3 regions of the Paenibacillus sp. FSL P4-0184 genome follow, and region 1 is predicted to be linked to each of the others. Evidence: riboswitches for the same ligand, from Rfam matches in the RefSeq annotation. Region 1 holds a riboswitch; each other region holds the start of a gene.
The links. Region 1 has a riboswitch for cyclic di-AMP ahead of MKY52_RS08620 (C40 family peptidase). Riboswitches for the same ligand answer to the same signal wherever they lie in the genome.
Positions count from the first base shown of each region.

Region 2: another riboswitch for cyclic di-AMP. It lies ahead of MKY52_RS06490 (hypothetical protein); the one in region 1 lies ahead of MKY52_RS08620 (C40 family peptidase).
Region 3: another riboswitch for cyclic di-AMP. It lies ahead of MKY52_RS13600 (alpha/beta fold hydrolase); the one in region 1 lies ahead of MKY52_RS08620 (C40 family peptidase).

Region 1 is NZ_JBBORN010000001.1:2,011,225-2,015,884, reverse strand. It holds gene MKY52_RS08630 (c-type cytochrome) at 1-295, opposite strand, end outside; gene MKY52_RS08625 (GNAT family N-acetyltransferase) at 423-908, opposite strand; gene MKY52_RS08620 (C40 family peptidase) at 1,164-1,655, opposite strand; cyclic di-AMP (ydaO/yuaA leader) riboswitch at 1,661-1,802, opposite strand; gene MKY52_RS08615 (C40 family peptidase) at 2,162-2,590, opposite strand; cyclic di-AMP (ydaO/yuaA leader) riboswitch at 2,644-2,782, opposite strand; gene MKY52_RS08610 (hypothetical protein) at 2,997-3,827, opposite strand; gene MKY52_RS08605 (M1 family metallopeptidase) at 3,839-4,660, opposite strand, start outside.
Region 2 is NZ_JBBORN010000001.1:1,523,123-1,527,782, reverse strand. It holds gene MKY52_RS06510 (ABC transporter permease) at 1-2, shown strand, start outside; gene MKY52_RS06505 (hypothetical protein) at 37-228, shown strand; gene MKY52_RS06500 (hypothetical protein) at 378-830, opposite strand; gene MKY52_RS06495 (hypothetical protein) at 870-1,379, opposite strand; gene MKY52_RS06490 (hypothetical protein) at 1,396-1,887, opposite strand; cyclic di-AMP (ydaO/yuaA leader) riboswitch at 2,021-2,186, opposite strand; cyclic di-AMP (ydaO/yuaA leader) riboswitch at 2,607-2,796, shown strand; gene MKY52_RS06485 (hypothetical protein) at 2,987-3,403, shown strand; gene kdpF (K(+)-transporting ATPase subunit F) at 3,530-3,607, shown strand; gene kdpA (potassium-transporting ATPase subunit KdpA) at 3,620-4,660, shown strand, end outside.
Region 3 is NZ_JBBORN010000001.1:3,096,963-3,101,622, forward strand. It holds gene MKY52_RS13585 (endo-1,4-beta-xylanase) at 1-254, shown strand, start outside; gene MKY52_RS13590 (Nif3-like dinuclear metal center hexameric protein) at 366-1,160, shown strand; gene MKY52_RS13595 (hypothetical protein) at 1,246-1,419, shown strand; cyclic di-AMP (ydaO/yuaA leader) riboswitch at 1,641-1,825, shown strand; gene MKY52_RS13600 (alpha/beta fold hydrolase) at 1,932-2,741, shown strand; gene selD (selenide, water dikinase SelD) at 2,898-3,956, shown strand; gene mnmH (tRNA 2-selenouridine(34) synthase MnmH) at 4,014-4,660, shown strand, end outside.

The DNA.
Region 1 (4,660 bases):
TAAAGGAAGGCATTTGACCTCGTCCTTTAGTGACGATACTGTAGATTTCTTCAGCATCATGCTGACCGCCTTCATTTTGAAGACTGGGTCCAACTCCACCTTGAAGCTGATCGCCGTGACAGGTGATACAGCTGGCTTTCACGGTTGCTTCGGCCTTTGCCGCATCCAATTGGACTTCCGGCATCGTCGGCTTATTCTGTTCAGCTACCTCTTCTTTACCTGGAAGTGTAAACATAAGTACTACCGCAAAGGCACAGGCGGCAAAAAACAAACCGCTCATGATCCATTTCTGCATCCCAGTTCGTCCCTTCTATGTAAGCTGCTCCCTACATTATAGCTCAAGGTGAAGCGTTATCATAGGGTTTGTGACAAAAAAATGAACGATAAAGCCATCAAATCATTGAAAAATATTGAATTTAATATTATTTATCATAGACCATGCAATAAAAAGGTTTGTTTCCTGTGGGGGTTAGGCGCTCATACGTATCGGTAATCGTAAATCCACACTTTTGGTAAGTTCGGATCGCCCGCTGGTTCCAGGTCAATACCTCTAGATCAATCTCACGCCCAGGATAACGAAGCAGGGCTGCTTGCACGATTGCATCCATGAATATTTTTCCTAGACCTTGACCGCATAGATCAGGGCGCATACCAATCCCCAAGCGAACAACACCTTCCATTGGAAACAACTGCGCGAATCCACACAAAATCCCTTGCCCATTTAATATGGAGACATATTGCTCATTCCGTAGCTGAGGGTCACCGAACTCGATTCCAAGAGCCTGCATTTGCTCCCACGGCATCCAGCCGTAAATATTATAAGGGGCAGTGTAATCCCAGTTGCAAATCTCTTCCGCGTGACTGGTCTCCATAGGCGCTACATGAAAAGTAACAGAGGGATTTATCATAAGGTCAAGGACCTCCTTTCACGGGGGAACTTTAAATGTCTTATATTTCTAGCTTAAAATACTTATGGTCCTTATAAGGACATCGAAGGCGTTTATGCTTGTAACTAATTATATACAAAAAGAGGCATGGTCGACTCAGAAATTTATGAGGATTATTGTTTTACAAATTCTGAGAGGGGTAAATACTAAATAAGACAAAAAACAAGCTCTTCTCCAAGAATCAACATCTTGGAAAAGAGCCTATGTACGATTTACTTATTGAACATCATCATTATCTTCTGTCTCAGAAGCAACAGAATGATAAGCATCCGTGCTCATAATTCGTTTAGCACCGATGTAGCGTTTCACGTAGTAGCTATCACTCAGGGAGCTAATCGTTACACCGCGTGAGGAAGATGCGTGTGCAAACTTGCCTTCACCGACATAAATACCAACATGGGAGACACCCTTACCACTTGTATTGAAGAATACAAGATCTCCAGATCTTAAATCATCTTGGGAGATAGCAGTACCCATTTGATACTGGGAACCTGATTGGTGTGGTAGGTTTATACCAATTTTATCAAATACATACATTGTAAATCCGGAGCAATCAAATCCATTTGTGGAGATGCCGCCGGATACGTACTTAGTTCCGATGGTCTTGTCGATCACTTTATCCATTTTGGAATCCGCGAAAGCGCTTCCTGCTCCGATGGTGAAAATAATGGAAAAGCTAAGTACTGCTGCTGCTAGCTTCTTCTTCAAAAGTTTATACCCCTTCCGGATGCCTACGAGGTTAGCTTAAGGGTTCGGTTGAAGGTCCCCTATGACCCCTCTAAAAATGGAGGTCAATTCACCCAAAGTTGGTTCCCCCGTTTTCCTAATAGTTAGGAAACTCGGCTGATACTGTTGATTAGGAATAGCTTGTAATCAATACATGACAAAACCTTTGTAAATAACAACTTAATGATTACAAAAATGTTACTAAAATCTTACTGCAGTTATTGTAACAAACAGAGTGCCGCTTGGCAATCGTTTTTAACATAATCATGCAGAAAAATTCGTTTTTTTAAAGACAAAATGCATATGTAAGCGATAATATTAAACTAATTTTTATATTTATTGAAATTTTTATCAAATAAAAGTGTTTAAAGTCCGTTCTAGAGGTGTAAAGAATATAATAAGACAAAAGAAAACCTGGATTCGATTAAGTCAATAATCAAACCCAGGTCTATATAATGTAATTGTGAGGTTATAGTTGTGGGGAAGTATTAATCGTAGGCTATAGCTTGATATGAGGAAGTACTCATTACTCTTTTAGCACCAACGTAGCGATTGGCCCAGTAGGACTGGCTAAGTGAAGTGATGGTCACGCCATATGAAGATGATGATTGTGCGAATTTTCCGTTTCCAACATAAATGCCGACATGGGATACGCCGTTGCCCAATGTGTTAAAGAAAACTAGGTCACCTGAACGTAATTTACTTTTGGCTACAGGAGTTCCGACATTATATTGAGCTTTTGAAGTACGGGGCAAAGAAAGACCCACCTTCTTGAATACATACGTAGTAAATCCAGAACAGTCAAACCCGGCAGTGCTAGTGCCTCCGGTTTTATAGGCAACTCCAATTGTCTTTGAAATAACACTGTCCATCTTAGAATCTGCAAAGGCACTTCCTCCACCAATAGAGAACGCCATCACAAGTCCTAGCGCCGCAGCGACGCATGCTTTTCTTAAATTCTTCAAAAAAATTGTACCCCTTCCAATGCCTGTGAGGTTAGCTTAAGGATTCGGTAGAAGGTTCCCCTATGATCACTGCAAAGCGAGATCAATTCACCCAAAATATGGTTCCCCCACTTCCCGGTGCAAGGAATTCGGCGTTTTATGCACCAGATAGTGACTTATCGACATGACTACGACAAATACATGAAGTTATGTAGAAATCGTTTCAAATGATTACAAACTTGTTACCAATGGAACAGGACTTATTGTAACAAAGTCTTTACGATTTTGCAAATCCTCATAAATTGTCTATAACGCGAAAGAGTCCCAGCTCCTGATTCAGGAACCGGGACTCTTATATTATGTTCTGTAATGTTTCAAATTATTGTGGAAATGCTTTACTTTGCCATAGATGATATTGAGCTGAAATTCCCCACATTTTGAAGAGTGTTGAGGGCAGTGATGAAAGTTGACGAATAAGAAGTGCTGGTAGGCCAGGACAGAAGATACCCGTTAGTCCGCACACTAGCAAAAGGATCAGGCCTGCTGCACCAAGTATGATTGAAATTCCTATTGCCGGAATCAGCGACTTCAAGCAAATGAATAAGGAGGAGAACATCCCCGTGCCGCTGGTATAACCAAACTGCATATATAGAAGGAACAGGCGCACGATAAAGATGTATATAAGCCATGCCAATACGTATGGAACTAGATGAAGTAACAAAGAGTAGTTCAGAAAGGAGGACAAGAATAGCCCGTACATTTTTGGAGCAAGCCAGTATAACGGAAGTAGAGCCAGCACCCATTCGATTAGACTGAAGATAAACACTGGAAATCCATAAAGCTTCATACCGGGAAAAAAGAACAGGCCACGCTCTCCTTTTCGCTCCTGATGGAGTTCATGCAGTAATCCTGCCCTTATGAAGGGGGAGAGTAGCAGTCGTAAGACAACAAGCCCTAGGAACATCCATAACCAAGTACGTATCGCAGGATCTGTGTTCAAGCTGAACTGCCCTTCGACATAATAGAGTAGTCTGCCCATTCCGCTGCCTCCAGCGTCTTTATCTGGATAACGTAGTAGAATTGGAACGATAGCAGATCGGATGAAGCCGTACATAAAGTAGCCCCAGAGCAGTCGGTAGATGAAGAGCAGAATCAGAATATAAAATTGCTCCTTCATGCTTTGCCAGCCGCGGGTTATCGATGTTCTCACAATCATTCACCTCACCAGACAAGAGTTCCGAGCACGGTTTCAACTAGTTTAGTTACACTTAATGTCCAGCGGGAGAGCGTTTTGGGCTCTATTTCCGCCAGTCTGAAGTTATTAAGATGTTTGTTTTCTAACAGAATGGTATGCTCAGGATCAACCTCAGCAGAGAGAAGAAGCTTATCGCTTAACAATTGGAATGTAGTCTCTGCTCCTTCACCGCTCCAGACCCGCTCTGTAGCAGAGCCATCGGCGAATGTGAATTTAATGGGAACGTCAACGTAATGGCTCCCTTTGTTTGTAATCTTTACTATGGATTCATAGCTCTGAGCATCGCTGTTGCCATTCTTTTTAATCGTAATCGTATCTATTGAGAAATCAGGAGCACCACCACCATAAATATAATCTTCGAAATAAGGCTGCCATGATTTTTTGGTTACCTTCTCAATGACTTTTTGAAAATCAGACGTAGTGGGGTGCTGGAAACGGAATTTACGTGCGTAAGTGGACATGATGCTGTTCATTGCCTTAGTCCCTACTTGGCGTTCAATATCCTTAAGTACTAGCTTTCCGCGAATATACACATTCCGGCTATAGGATTCTGCCCCGGCATATTTCCATGTCTCTAAATTTAGCGGCTCTGATTTGGTCACCAAGCTGGACTGAAGAGGGAGATTCGTTTTGATGCCATATTCTTGCTCCATGAGTCTGTCTTCAGCATAAGAAGTGAAGCTTTCATCTAGCCAAGCCTCTTCGAATTCATTGCTGGCTACCATGCCGTAAAAGTATTGATGGCCAATTTCATGAACGACGGTTCTTTCAAGTGAGGTGTCAGGAGA
Region 2 (4,660 bases), 490 kb from region 1:
AAGTGGCTTCATATAAACTTTTAAGGAGTGGTAATCATGACTAAAAGTGAACAATACAATATGATGCTTTTAATGAGTTCGGTCTCTCTGGCTACGGTTAGTAGAATGCTCTCGACCAATGGGTCCACTTTAATGGATTTCACTCAGGGTGTATTGACTGGGATTGCCATGGTGGGGATGATTGCGGGATTGTGGATGTACGGTAAGGCGCGTAAGAGCAAAGCGTAATAGTAGGGAAAGGAAGCCGCGGCAGATGCCGTGGCTTTTTCTTTTTTGTGTATATATCGTAAAAGTTATTTGGAAGATAGTTGCGGACTCCAGGGCTCCTGAGTCCAATATATCCTCCGTACACTCAAATGTCGTTTCCTTTTGAGGGATTAGACAACGGATAGATTACCACTATGCAGCAAATCCACTTGAGCAGTCAGTTGCTCCCGCACACGCCTAAGCTGCGCTTTTAGTACAGGAACACTCTTTTGCAGAATGATGCTTATTTGAGGTAAAGATAGCTTTAGGCCATACCACATCACTTTTACGAGTTGTTCCTCCCAAGGCAATGCCTTGGCAGACAGGAGAGACCGGCGTGCGTAATAATCGGCGCATTGTCGGATACAAGAGCGGTAAGCTTCGATAGAGAATAGCTGGCTGTCGAAGCTTTTTTGACGGAATATTTTATGAAGCTCTTTAAAGGTACGGATAGTAACCTTCTCAGCTTCTGCTGATTGTTGTAACAACATGTAACTGAGCATATAGATATCATTCGTACACTTTTGAACACACTCTGCAAATATAGTTCTACGGGGGGATTCGGCAGGTAAGGGGTCAGGCATGATAAACACGATCCTTTCAGAATTGTTTATGGGATGAACCTATAATATAGAAAAGTAAGAAATGGATTTGTTGATAAGCTCGGCGGTATCAGGTTCTGGATAACTATGTTTTTGAAGCGCAACACTGGATGGTTTATAATATAGCCGCCCTCCTTTGGAATCTCTCCCACCAGCGACAGCTCTATACAGACGACCTTGCTCAATGTGCCCTGCCAAGGATTTACCCTGCAGCTTGGCTTTTAAATCCTGTAAAGCACCTTGCACTAGCTCAAACTGAGTCTGATCCCACTCTGAACCATGGGTACGTACTTTATCTATCGCTTCCTCTAGCCGGCAATGGTATATCATTCTGAGAAAAGAACTCCATTTAATAAGATCGAAGGTTTTGGTATTGGCAGAGATAAGACATGCTCCCCAGCTGCTACCTCCTTTACAGGTAAGTTTCAGGATGCCATAACGGCTGCCTTGATCAGCCTCCATTCCATAATGAATAGGCTCAGGTGAATCAAAGACGAATACTTCTATGCGAGATAGTCTTCGCTGGTCCATGACAGTTTTCTCCTCCTTAGGTTTCCAAAAGCTTAAGATCTACATGGTGAATGTCATTAGCCTTCTCTATACAGGCGAGCATTTCAGCTTCATTCTCACAGACTGCGGCATGCTCTAGCCATAGTCTGAATTTCTGTTTGCGTATAACGGATAAATGTAAGGGAAAGGTGTTGCGGGATCTCATTACGTACCAACCGGCTGCAACATCTTTCCACGGTTCCTTAAAAGCGGTGAGCCACGGAAAACGTTGGTGTGCTGACCAATCCTGCAGCTGTTGCTTTTCTCGGATACTTTTATATATTTCGTATATAATTGTTCGGTCCATACAGTATTCACAGGTAGATGGGCTGCTGAAATGGCGAAGTGATTCAATCTGCTTCTGACCAAAAGCATAGCCGACAATAGTTCTGTGATGATCCTCTTCGAACCACAACGCTCCAAAGCAAACATAATTTAGACTTATCGGCTCAAGTAGCCCTTGCTGAGTTCCCCAATAATAGTGTTTCATTCCTTTCACCCCGTCCAGCATGCTATCACCTTATAGAATCAGGTAACGCAAAAACCGCAGCAAGAGGAGGACCTCTGCTGCGGTTTTGGAATACAGGTATACACACACCTGTGCCAAAGCGTGGCGGATCAAGGGTCTCTCTCTTTACGCTTACGAGGTTAGCTGTCGGATTCGGACGGTGAGAGTCGCCCTACCTATGTGAGACTTGAACAGTCTCCTTCGGATTCACCCCAAGTAGGCCATGTGGCCTGATGGTTCCCCCGTTCCCTGCAAATACAGGAACTCAGCGTTGAATGTATTTTGTGAAATAGATTCAACCCGAATCATACTCTTTTCAAGGTGTTTCTGTAAAAACAGAAAGTGTTCTTTTGAGCGCGATTTAAACCAAATCCTGCCTACTACGACGGAAAAGGGAACCAAATAGGTATTTATTGCGAGTTATCGGGCTTCTTCCTCGCTTAATCTCGACTTCTTGTTTTCTTACCTATAAAGGCGATTTTTTGAGATTTCTACATTTGTGGTGAATAAAATCACATGGTATGCCCGTTTTTCGCTAATGGATTAAAACTCGAGTAAACAAGAGATATAGAGAGATTGGATATCAAGTAAGCGCTATCCAATACGAAAATAGTTTTTAATTTGCATTATTTTGGCATCAATCAGGTTTTACAATTCTTCCTGCATAAGGGTATGATTACTCCTGTTTCAACAACAATCGAATATTTGATCCGCTTAATTTCCGATAAGGAAAGCGGGGGAACCAACAATCGGCAGACGATGTGAGAGTCGGAAGCCGGTTATGGGGTGAATCCTGTAGAAGGTGCGAGTGAGCTCGCATCTATACAGGTAGGGCGACTCTCACCGCCCGAATCCGACAGCTAACCTCGTAAGCGTATGGAGAGAGGATGAGTGCAATGTGACCGCTAGCGAGCCACAGAGGAGAATCCTTTGTGGCTTTTTGCTGTGCTTTTTTAAGCAAAGCATTTATGGAAAACCTCACGAAGAGGTCGTTATATTCATCATTAGCGGTAGCTTTTCTTTCAAGATCATGGTGATCAAGCTCTGATCTTACAAGTAAAGCATTTGAGGAGAATAAGAGATGACAGATCAGAATGAATATGTACTGGTATGTGCGCCAACGAAGGCAGGCGAACATTTTATTAAGCTTCTAAAATTCAGAGGCATTAAGATGGCCGGATTGACCAACAACTTGCCTGAGAAGGCCCTACTCGAAGAGATGGGGATTGAACAAGTCGTTCTAGTTGATACCCGCCATCAGAATACTTGGTTTCGCCCGCCGTTCCCGGTAGGACGGGTATATCTGTTCGAGAGCAGCTTTACGTTATGCTGCCGCTACATTCAGATGTGCCGCACCTGGACGACACAGCCGATTTTTGTAATCACAAGCTCAATAAATCCTAGATTGGTCTATAAAAGACTTGGTGCAAGTTATGTAATCTATTCTCATAGTGGTGATGCTGATTTTCTAATCGATAAATCACCTCATCAAGGATAAAAGAAGGAGTGCGGGAGATATGATGGATCTGTATATGGTAGCTTCGTTAGCTGTAATTTACGGGTTGTTTTATGGATTTATGCGCTGGTGCGCAGGTGTAGTTGAGGATACAGGGAGGGATAAGTTGTGATTCTAGTAATCGCTGTTACCCTACTGTTGTTTGTATATCTGGTTTACGCATTGATTCATCCGGAGAAATTTTAAGGAGGGGCATTCATGGGCATTTTGCAAATAGTTGCTGTAATCGTAATTCTTATCTTGCTGGTTAAGCCGATGGGCACGTATTTATATTATGTATTTTCTAATGAACCGAACCGTACGGATCGATGGTTTGGAGGCATGGAAAAAGGAATTTATAAGCTGATCGGCCTGAAAAAACGGGACGGAATGTCTTGGAAGAAGTATGCGCTCAGCTTTGTGTTAACAAATATCGTATTGGTTACTTTCAGTTACATTGTTCTTAGATTGCAGCGGGGATTGCCGTTAAACCCGAATGGAATTACGGATATGGAACAGACGCTTTCATTCAATACAGTGATCAGCTTTATGACCAATACGAACCTGCAGCATTATAGCGGGGAGACGGGGCTTTCGTATTTTTCACAAATGGCTGTCATCACGATGATGATGTTCACATCTGCAGCGAGCGGATTTTCTGTTGCGGTTGCCTTTGTCAGAGGAATCACGGGACGGAAATCAGTCGGGAACTTCTTCGAGGATTTCGTCAAAGCGCATATTCGTGTGTTCATTCCGCTAGCTTTGTTAGTTTCATTGGTGCTGGTAGGACTGCATGTGCCACAAACGCTCAAGCCATCACTTGAAGTCACTACACTAGAGGGCCAAACACAACAAATTGCTATCGGTCCAGTAGCTTCTTTGGAATCGATCAAACATCTGGGCACGAATGGTGGCGGCTTCTTCGGGGCCAATTCATCCCATCCTTTTGAGAACCCTAATCCACTTACGAACGTTCTGGAGATTCTCTCTATGTGGATGCTGCCAGCTTCGCTCCCTTATATGTACGGATTGTTTGCCAAGAACAAACGTCAGGGCTGGGTAATTTTTACCGCAATGATGACCTTGTTTGTTCTGCTATTAAGCCTAAACTTCTATGCTGAATCAAAAGGTAATCCGGCGATCAATGCACTAGGAATCGAATCTTCACAAGGTAGCATGGAAGGTAAAGAGGTGCGCTTCGGCATACCGCAGTCTTCCTTGTTTACTTCAGTAACAACCGCAGCTACGACAGGTAGTGTT
Region 3 (4,660 bases), 1.1 Mb from region 1:
GACGAATGGACTTAAAGGCAGTACCTGCTGATCTGCTCGAGCTTCAAGCAGATCGATATGAAGCGATGTTCGCACTGCTGAGAGAATACCGGGACGTGATTAGTTCGGTCACGTTCTGGGGAGCAGCGGATGACTATACCTGGCTGGATGATTTCCCTGTTCGTGGGCGGAAGAACTGGCCGTTCCTATTCGATGAAGGGCATAAGCCTAAGCCAGCTTTCCATCGAATTATCACCTCTGCCACGAAATCATAGAGTGGACAAGCTGCTCAAATAATGAACTGTGAACCCGTCCTTATATCGATTAAGGGCGGGTTATTTATACGTTGATAGATTAGTAGAGTAGATCTCAAAGGGCGGATTAAAGTGAGCGTGACAATTAGAACGATTCTGGAAGATTTAATAGGAGCTATGGAACAGATAGATGGGACTGTGGATACTCTTAAGCCGGGGAATCCAGAAATGGTGATTACAGGGATGGTTACGGCATTTTGCGCTACGCAATATGTTGTGGAACGAACGATTGCTATGAACGCCAATTTGTTGATCACACATGAAGGTGTGTTTTACAGTCATCATGAGACGAGCAAGTGGTTAAAGGATGACCCTGTGTCTCGCGCGAAACGGAGTTTGATTGAGCGTTCTGAACTGGCTATTTTTCGTTATCATGATTATTGGCATCGGCATCAACCGGATGGGATCATGGTGGGCTTGCTACGAGAGCTTGAATGGTCAGCCTATGTGGTTGAGCAGCAATCCACTGCTACAATCCTATCGATTCCAGCTATGACGGTAAGTGAAGCGGCTCTGTATATAAAAAGAAAGCTAGGCATCTCCTATGTACGTGCTGCCGGAGACCTATCCCAGATATGCAGACATGTGGGGATATTAGTAGGTTACAGAGGAGGTGGGACGATGGCTATTCCTCTTTTTAATCAGCACAATCTTGATTTAATTATTGCTGGCGAGGGCCCCGAATGGGAAACTCCAGAATATGTGAGGGATGCTGTCCACCAAGGCAGATTAAAAGCGCTGATTATGTTAGGTCATGCGGAAAGTGAAGCTCCAGGAATGAAATATTTAGCTGAAGTTCTGGCACAGAAATACCCAATGATTCCTACTTATTTTATTGCTGAACAACCGGTCTATCAGCTGGTTTAATTTCGTATAAACCGAAATGAAGAATAAATTTGCATATTATGGAGAAAATGATTGGAAACTAGGTCACTGAGAAAGGAGTGTTTCAATGGAAATTCCTTTGGAGGCTGATGAAGTGTTAAGTCGTATCAAAAAGCTTCAAACCGATGGAAGCTCGATCAGCAAAAAACAAGTGAAGCAAAGCGATCCTGATCTTATGAGAAGTGCGCTGTTCTTTTTTCCGAGCTGGGAGCATGCATTGAAAAACGCCGATCTGTTGTAGCCATATGATTGTATAACGAAGCCGAGTGGTTCAGGGATTGATCTCTGATGGCCGCTCGGCTTTTTTTAGATATATTGAGTAAACAAGAGCAAAAGAAAGAGAAAACGAAGTGTATGCTTAATATGAAATGAAAAGCATGGCTTTCAACATTATTTTGCCCACGGCTCAACTTTACAAGAAACCTTACACGGAGTATGATTCATCACATAACTGACAATTACATAAGAAGTCCGCTTAATTTCCGTTAAGGAAAGCGGGGGAACCAACAACTGGGAACCAGTGTAACAATCGGTACTAGTTATGGGGTGAATCCTGTTCCAGGTGCATAAATGCATCCATGCAGGTAGGGCAACTCTCACTGCCCGAATCCGACAGCTAACCTCGTAAGCGTATGGAGAGAGGATGAATGGCGTATTTGATGATGAATAGCCACAGAGAATCCCTCTGTGGTTTTTTGCTGCGTTAAAAAGCAGATATAGTTGTAGAACCTATCTATGAAAGAGGTGTTAACTTTGCCTATTGCTAAACTGAATGGAACTTCGCTCTATTACGAAATCAATGGAACAGGGACTCCGGTTGTGTTTATCCATGGACATGGATTAACACATAGTATGTTCAAGCCACAATTGGAGTATTTTTCTGATAAATATAAAGTGATTCTGTGTGATTTACGGGGGAATGGCAAATCAGGTGAACTACTGCAGGCCCCAAATGAGATTATTGAAACCCAATGTCTAGATATAATTATGCTATTGAATGATTTGGGTATTCGTGAGGCTGTTTTTGTCGGGAGTGCCTATGGGGGGCTCGTCGTTCAACATATTGCGAAACAATATCCAGAGCGAGTAAAAGCGATTGTTGTCGCGGATAGCTTTTGTAGAAGTCAGGCGTCAACGATAATCGGTAAAATCCAGCTTATGGCTGCTTATTGTAGTTGGTTAATGTATTACGCTCCAAGTGAGCTTGTACTGCCTTCGATTCGTATGATGTACCGGGAACGCTGGAATCTGGCTTATAACGAGATTAGAAGAGGACTTCTCGATAAACGTCCACGGGAATTGTATCGGCAAAGGCTGGCTACGAGCCATGTGGATTACACTAGATGCTTAAAGTCTTTTAAGCGTCCCGCCTTATGTATTGTAGGTGACTTTAGTGAATTTGGAGTTAATTGTATGAAGGATATGGTGTCTCAGCTGCCACATGCTCAGTTAGTGATCATCCCTAACGCATTAGATCCTAGTAATCTGTGTCAGCCGGAGAAATTTAATGCTATACTTCAGCGGTTTTTGGAGAAACAGCAGGAAACTCAGCAGATTAGTTGATCTTAGTGGTAAGTGAGAAATGAGGGGCGTCCCATAGCCGGGGAGTATGTACTGGCTACGGGGCGTTCTTCTGTATGTCTGTATTTTGTACAATGCTGTCTACTGATGTAAGATTAAAGATATTCGAGATTAACTATCTAAAGGAGCTGAGTCATGATGTCTCAAGCCGAAACCATAAAATTGACCTCATTATCTTCAAAAGGGGGCTGCGGCTGCAAAATCGGTCCCGCCGATCTCATGCAGGTTATTCGCAGTCTACCACCAACCGTTCCTAATCCGGATCTACTTGTAGGTCTGGATACCAGTGATGACGCTGGGGTATATCGATTAAGTGATGATCTAGCGTTAGTGCAAACTGTTGATTTTTTCACGCCGATCGTGGACGACCCTTATTCCTTTGGGCAAATTGCAGCAGCTAATGCGTTAAGTGATATTTATGCTATGGGCGGCAAGCCGCTTACAGTGCTTAATATTGTGGCCTTCCCTATTTCTGTTTTGGACAAAAGCATTCTCGGTGACATTTTGCGCGGTGCAGCAGATAAAGTGCAGGAAGCAGGAGCAACGCTTGTGGGCGGACATTCCATCGACGATAAAGAGCCTAAATTTGGATTGGCCGTTACGGGCCTTGTGCATCCGGACAAAGTAAGAACGAATGCAGGTGCGCAGGTAGGAGACAAGCTGATTTTGACTAAACCTATCGGTGTGGGCATCTTAACGACTTCTATTAAAAAGGATCAGCTATCCCCAGAAGAAACTACACGCCTTACGACAGTAATGTCTACATTGAATAAAAAAGCGGCTGAAATCATGGAGCCCTATGATGTACATGCTTGTACAGATGTTACCGGATTCGGGTTGCTTGGACATGCCTCGGAAATGGCAAAAGGGAGTAATCACGGACTGATTATTCGTCAAGGCGATGTACCGATGCTGCCAAGAGTAAGAGAGCTCGCGGAGCAGGGCTTTGTTCCAGGCGGTACTAAAAATAACTTTGCCCATTTGGAGGGCAGTATTCTTTATCCGGAAGAGATGGACCAATTAAGCCGTTATATTCTGTGTGATGCTGTGACTTCCGGTGGACTGCTGATTTCTGTTGCTCCTGAACAAAGTGAGGATTTGCTAAAAGAGTTAGTAGATGCAGGTGTGGAAGCGGCATTGATCGGAGAGGTAACGGAAGAACATCCGGGTCAGATTGTAGTTATAGCTGCGCAATAACGCTGTAGTTCAGCTTAGAGGCGACCTAAGAAGTTAGCCACCAGAGGAGAGAGCGCATTGTTTCAGGATATTACACTGGAAGAACTAAGAGTGTTAAAGAATAAGAAGCAGATCACCGTTATCGACGTTCGATCTCCTTCTGAATATAAAGATTCGACATTGCCAGAGAGCTTGAATATTCCTTTTTTTGACGATGAGGAACGAGCTGAAGTAGGTACATTGTATAAACAGACAAGTGTGCAGGCTGCGAAAGAACGCGGTTTGGAGATTGCTGCGGCGAAGCTACCTTCCTTTGTCAAAGAATTTGCTGCGATTCAAGGGGACAAGGCTGTATTCTGCTGGAGGGGAGGTATGCGCAGCCGTACAACTGCGACCGTACTTTCTTTAATGGATATTCACGCTTACCGATTGATTGGCGGCTATAAAGCTTACCGTAAATGGATACTCGATGAACTGGAGTCCTATGAATTCAAGGCGAAGCCTTATGTCATTCATGGAAATACGGGTACAGGTAAAACAAATCTGCTGCACCGCCTGAAGGCACAGAGCTATCCTGTTTTGGATTTGGAAGGAATGGCAGGTCACCGCGGTTCTATCTTTGGCGAGATCGGACTTCATGCAAACAATCAAAAAACGTTCGATAGTCTCCTTATGGAGGAATTAATTAAGCTTGGGGATGCTCCTTATGTACTGTTTGAAGCGGA